DNA from 2 places in the Bacillus cereus group sp. N8 genome. Region 1 is predicted to be linked to the other one. Evidence: predicted binding sites of a transcription regulator. Region 1 holds the regulator's gene; the other holds the start of a gene.

Region 1 (3,435 bases):
GTTGTTATGTATTGTAGCTTATTATAGTACGAAGTGGTTTAAAAGATTATGTGTGCGCTATGTAATATGGAACTTCAAAATGATAAAAGGGGAGTAGATGATGAAAAAAATATTATTAGTAGCTATCGCTTGTATCATTATTGGAGTAATAGGGATTTCACAAACATATAAAAAAGCAGTAGAAACTGTGGAGAAAGGAAATAAGGAAGAAGTTATTAAAAACGAAACGCTAAAAAATGTAGAAGTTAAGTTAGATGCTGGAGATATTGTTGTACAAAAATCTCCTGATTCCTCTTTTTATGTAAAGCAAACAGGAGACATAAGTAAACAGGAGATTCGTATTGCTGAAGATGGTGACACATTAAAAGTTATAGGGGAAATAGAAAAAGGTGTTTCATTTGATTTTTCATTTTACAATTTCGGATTTCAAGCGCCTGCATTGACTATATTAGTACCTGAACGTTCTTATCAAGAGATAAAAGTAAATTCATCCGCTGGACAAATAGAAATAAGTAATGTGAAAAGTGACCGCGTAAGTGTTGAAACACTAGCTGGAGAAGTGGATTTGAAACATGTAACAGCAAAGAGTGTGGAGGGATCTACAAAAGCTGGTGAGGTGAATTTTAAAAAAGTAATAGGGAAAGCAACAGCCAAAACGGCTAGTGGGGATATAGATATTATTGATCATGATTCTAAATATGATTTAGAGGCAAGTTCAACCGCTGGAGATGTAGATATTACTTTATTGGAAAAACCACAAGATGCAGTTGTAACTGGGCAAAGCGCTGCCGGAGATGTGACAATTTTTAATGAAGAAAATAAAAATATAACGATCGGTAATGGAAGTAAAAAGATTAGCGGTAAAACCGCTGCTGGAGACGTTACTATTGAAACGCGTTAATAATTAATGTAATGTATTCTTTTGAGTGAACGGAAATCTATCAAAATATAAAAGAAGATAACGCCCTATATAAATAAGGGGATTATCTTCTTTTTATTATTTTTAATGTAAATCACGATATACGCCAATTACTTTTCCGATAACTGACACTTGTTTTAAAATGATAGGTTCTAGAGAAGCGTTTTCCGGTTGTAGACGGAAATGGTCTTTTTCTTTGTAGAAACGTTTAACAGTTGCTTCGTTATCTTCTGTTAAAGCAACTACAATTTCACCGTTGTATGCAGACTGTTGTTGGCGAACAACAACTAAATCACCATCAAAGATACCAGCTTCAATCATGCTATCTCCAGAAATGCGTAACATAAACACTTGATCTGCTCCAGCAACGATACTAGCTGGAAGTGGGAAGTGATCTTCTACACTTTCGACTGCTGTAATCGGTAAACCAGCAGTAACTTTTCCGACGATTGGAACTTGAATAACAGATTGTGTTTCTGTCTCCATTCGGTTGTCACCTAAAATTTCAATTGCGCGTGGTTTTGTTGGATCGCGTCGAATATATCCTTTTTCTTCTAGTCGTGATAAATGTCCGTGCACTGTAGAACTAGAAGCGAGGCCGACTGCTTGACCGATTTCACGTACGGAAGGTGGATATCCTTTTTCTTGTACTTTTAGCTTAATAAAGTCGAGAATGTCTTGCTGGCGTTTCGTTAACTTTTCCATGTTTTCTAACACCTCGTTTTCTTTCGTTTTTCTTATTAATAAGTATAACATGCGAAAAAACATTCTACAAACATAAGTTCGAACAATAGGGAGATTTATGATACACTAGAGGGAAAATAAAGCGAGAAAGAAGGGTTCAAAATGAATGCAATTGTTTATGCGCGTGTCAGTACAACAAAAGAAGCGCAAGAAACATCATTATTGCGTCAAAAGGATGAATTATTGCATTTAGCTGAGCGCTATCAAATGAATGTGATAAAAGTGATTGAAGAGCAGGCTAGTGGCTATACAATTGAACGTGATGGTATATTAGAAGTATTAGATACAATTCGAGATGAACAAGTTGATGTACTTTTAATACAAGATGAAACGCGTCTTGGTAGAGGGAATGCGAAGATTGCATTAATGCATTGTTTACATAAAGAAGGAATAAAAGTGTATACACATACGCATAATGGTGAATTACAACTTTCGGATTCTGACTCGATGGTGTTGGATATAATTGGAATTGTGGAAGAGTATCAAAGAAAGATTCACAATTTAAAAATTAAGCGTGGCATGCAAAGGGCGGTAGAGAAAGGATTTCGTCCGGAGAATAATTTGAAAAATCGTCATTTAAGTATAGGACGTGAGAAAAAAGAAGTGCCAATTGAGGAAATTGTACGTTTACGCCGGAATGAATTAACTTTTGAAGAAATTGCAGCAACACTTCGTGGTTTTGGTCATGATGTTTCAAAAGCAACTGTACATCGAAGATATGTAGAATATACAAAGCAATTGCTTGATAAAGAGGACTAACTATTGTATGATAATAATCAGTTTTGAGTAGAAGGGGGATTCGAGATGCCAAGTCACGAACTCATTGAACGCATTAACTTCTTAGCGAAAAAAGCAAAAGCTGAAGGCTTAACTGAAGAAGAACAACGTGAGCGCCAATCGCTACGTGAACAATATTTAAAAGGATTTCGTCAAAATATGTTAAACGAATTAAAAGGAATTAAAGTCGTTAACGAAGAAGGCACGGATGTTACACCGACGAAATTAAAAGCTCTAAAAAAGCAAGATAATGCAAAATTAAATTAAAAGATGGGCATAGCCCATCTTTTTTGATATTAATAGAAAGATACATGAGTAATAGCTTTCCAGTTGTAATACTACTTCAATCGTTTCAGTACATAGTGAATGATGAATTTAGACATATCTATTGATATGTCTTTTATTATGCGCTTGTTTAGAAGTTAATAAGTGAATAAACCGAATCTGTTGATCCGGTTCCAGTAGAAGTAATGATTACGAGAAGGGTGTGTATGTAGTATAAGCATATTGAGGAGAATATACGCGTGATGGTTATTTTAGAATTAGTAGGAGCAGGTGGAATTGATATGCTTTTCATTTTTATCCTGCTATTTGTGGGCAGTAAAACTCCCACCTCAAAATTCAGGTGGAGCAAAGAAGTTAGGTGGAAGCCCTGCTGCCCGTAAAAGCTCGATTGGTGAGGGCTAATAATCAGTGGGGGATGAACAAAACCCCCACTGATTAAAGTTTCACTTTATATTAAGCAAATGATCTCGTGGAGGTATTATTTTGATGACAATTATTATTGATCGTATTTCGGTTCAAAATGAGATTGTCTTAATGAGGATGTTCTTTATGTTCAGTTAGAGCGTTGTATTCATTTGTTTCGCAGAGTAATGGAAGATGGATGATATATTTTTTATTTGAGAATTTAATGTTTTTGCATAAAAATACAGATAATTCCCTTTCTTCCTAAAATAAAAACAGTAAAAAAGTATGTCATATTGAATACCCAT
Region 2 (3,435 bases), on a different contig from region 1:
GAAACGTAAATAACTTGATTCGTTTTCTCTTCAAACTCATCAAACGTGAGCGGTCTATTGTCTAAAGCTGATGGCAGACGGAACCCATGATCCACAAGCACTTGCTTACGCGCTTGGTCTCCGTTATACATCGCTCTTACTTGCGGCACCGATACGTGCGATTCATCCATAACAATTAAGAAATCCTCTGGAAAATAGTCTAACAGTGTATATGGTGTTGAACCTGCTGGACGAAGTGTTAATTGACGGGAATAGTTTTCAATCCCTGAACAAAAGCCCATCTCACGCATCATTTCTAAATCATAGCGTGTACGTTGTTCTATACGCTGCGCTTCTAACAATTTACCGTTATCATTTAATTCTTTTAAACGTTCTTCTAATTCTTTTTCAATATTTTCAATAGCAACCTTCAGCTTTTCTTCACGTGTAACGAAGTGAGATGCCGGGAAGATTGCTACATGATCACGTTCTGCTAATACTTCACCCGTTAATGCATTTACTTCTCGAATACGATCGATTTCATCACCGAAAAATTCAATTCGAATACAATGCTCGTCAAGCGATGCCGGGAAGATTTCAACTACATCTCCGCGCACACGGAATGTACCACGCTTGAAATCAATATCATTACGTCCATACTGTACATCAACAAGTTCACGAAGCAATTGATTACGATCCTTTTCCATACCAACTCGAAGTGAAACAACTAACTCGCGGTATTCTTCCGGTGAACCTAAACCGTATATGCACGACACACTCGCAACGATAATAACATCATCTCGTTCGAATAAAGAAGACGTTGCTGAGTGACGTAATTTATCGATTTCATCATTAATTTGCGCATCTTTTTCAATAAATGTATCCGTATGTGGTACGTACGCTTCCGGCTGATAATAATCGTAATAACTAACAAAATACTCAACAGCATTGTTAGGAAAGAAATCTTTCAACTCACTATATAACTGTCCTGCTAACGTTTTATTATGAGCCATTACAAGTGTTGGCTTCTGCACTTCTTTAATGACATTTGAAATCGTAAATGTCTTACCCGTCCCTGTCGCTCCAAGCAACACTTGCTTTTTCTTTCCACTATTAATTCCCTCTACAAGCTTCTCTATCGCTCCCGGCTGATCACCTTGCGGGGAATATTCTGAGATAATTTCAAATGGATGTTCCAACTAAAAACCGACCTCCTCATAAAAATCTGTATTATTATTTTACCACGAATGCCCATAAAAAACCTAAAAAAACGAACAGATATTCGGTAAAGTTTTCGACAAGTTATACATAGAAAAAGGAAGGAATAAAAAACGTCCTTCCTCTATCAATTTTATTTTTTAGGTATATATAATAAGTCATATCCATTGCGCCCATTTTCATTCGCACAATCTATTAACCTATAAGCCGTTTCTGATTCACGTTGCTCTTTAACAATCCTTTTACAACTATCTTTATGTAACCCTTTATGGTCACCAGCAAATTGGTCTTGTCTATTATCTAACACATAAAGTATTTCTTTCTCACTATGCTCTAACGTTTGAAAAACCGGATCACCTTCATGTGTATAATTTACAATTCTTATTTTATCAACTTCCCCTTGTTCCACGTTCAAAACGAACTTTTCGAATTTATCTAGATTAGAAATTTCTGCCCCCTTTGCAACGACATCATTCTTCTTATCAATTGCACTGTTAGGTTGTGAGCATGCTACTAAGCTAAAGAGAACTAGGCATATAAAACCGCTTCTTTTTTCTATTATCATCCTCTCCTATAAAAATTATTTGTATACCCAAAAAGCTACTTTCCTCTATGAAAGTAGCTTCTCGTTTCCTTTCTCCTTCTTCGGAAAAATCACATATGAAAATGAAATTGCAGTATCCGCTAAAAGAATAATAGCCCACACTTGGCTTACACGGCTTGCTGCTTTATTTAAAACGATTCCTGACTCTAACCAATTGCTCCACTGTTCAAATGGAATAAATCCATACGCGAAGAAAAAGAATATATGAACAACAACGAATAAAACAAGATGTAATAACCAAGTTTTCATTTCTTGCTTCGCGTGCGCCATGCCTGTTACTTCAAGTGGTTCTTCGATAATAGGCGCCGGTTCATTCCGCCACTTCGCAACTAATTTTTGTACATATATATCTAATTTCTTCAAATCCTTTTTCCCATAAAAAACTGCATATAATAAGATGATTACCGTAATGATTTGAAAATTAGAGAACTTCCCTGTTTGATAATAGTCCAATACCCCTAAAGTTAAAATAAACACTTCATTTATGAGTAGCACAATCCCCATAATAAAGCTCGCCTTTTTCAAGCGAAATCCATACCTTAGTAAAAAGAATCCAATAGCTGATAGCCAAAATACAATCTCTGCACCAATTAAAAAGTACCATCGATATTCTGCGAGTATACTCATTTATTCCTCTCCCTTTCATCATATATACGAAAAGCCTCATCCATATATACTAGAAGCTCTTCCTCAATTGGATACATACTCATTTTTTGTGAATCTTCTTTTGACTTTCTTACTTCCCACAATTTATCTAAAAATGCTTCGTCACCATTTGCCATCTCTAAACACTTCTGCATTAATTTCTTTGTTGCACCTTGTACCTCATCACACGATGCTTCCTTACCGTCTTTCATAAAGTTACGTAATTGCTTTAATAAATCTACCCACTCTAACACATTCGGATCTTCCTCACTCATATTTGGCAAATTATGAAGTAAATCTTGCTCTTCTTTCGAAAAGACTTCATTTTGAAATATTTCACGTATACGAGGAGACTGTTTCGAAAGCTGAATGAGTTCAAACATAACTTTCCAATCCAGTTCCCCTTCTACATCTACTGAATAAACAACTGCTTGTAAAATACGTTCCATTCGATTAAATTTTTTCTGTTCTTCTTGTACAAACTTAAGTTGCTTTTCAAGCGATACTTTTAAATTGAGCTCATCCGTTATTAACATATTCGTAATCTCTTTTAATGAAAAACCCATTTCTTTTAAAAATAAAATTTGCTGCAAACGAACAACATCTCTCTCGCTATATAACCGATGTCCCCCATCAGTTTTCCCACTCGGCTTTAATAAATTGATTTGATCATAATATCGTAACGTCCTTACTGTAACCCCTGTTTCCCTCGTTAGTTCTTGAATTGAAATCAACTCCATCACCTCTTCTCCTTCATTATAAAAGGTGACGTAACGTAACTTTCAAGTAGTTTGTAAAAAAAATACAAAAAGCTGTTTATACCTTTTGTATAAACAGCTTTTATGGAAATAACCCCTTTTGTATAGTACGCCCACAAGATAAAATAATTGCCCCAACAACAACACTTGTTGCTGTTTTATGATAATGCGCTAAGACTAATAAATAGTATGATAAACCTACAGCACCAATCATAATACATACACTTGGCA

The links. The regulator LexA, encoded in region 1, represses DNA repair genes until DNA is damaged. The targets are predictions, from matches to a motif close to CGAACATATGTTCG.
Positions count from the first base shown of each region.
Region 2: the regulator LexA is predicted to act here: its motif matches at 1,251-1,264, upstream of uvrB (excinuclease ABC subunit B).

Region 1 covers NZ_JAEHBK010000003.1:379,356-382,790, reverse strand. Annotated here, with positions in the region: gene JDS80_RS08325 (DUF1700 domain-containing protein) at 1-97, shown strand, start outside; gene JDS80_RS08320 (DUF4097 family beta strand repeat-containing protein) at 98-901, shown strand; gene lexA (transcriptional repressor LexA) at 1,004-1,624, opposite strand; gene JDS80_RS08310 (YneB family resolvase-like protein) at 1,766-2,422, shown strand; gene JDS80_RS08305 (DUF896 domain-containing protein) at 2,468-2,707, shown strand.
Region 2 covers NZ_JAEHBK010000011.1:43,025-46,459, reverse strand. Annotated here, with positions in the region: gene uvrB (excinuclease ABC subunit B) at 1-1,178, opposite strand, end outside; gene JDS80_RS17085 (DUF4362 domain-containing protein) at 1,331-1,762, opposite strand; gene JDS80_RS17080 (hypothetical protein) at 1,808-2,428, opposite strand; gene JDS80_RS17075 (MerR family transcriptional regulator) at 2,425-3,186, opposite strand; gene JDS80_RS17070 (hypothetical protein) at 3,287-3,435, opposite strand, start outside.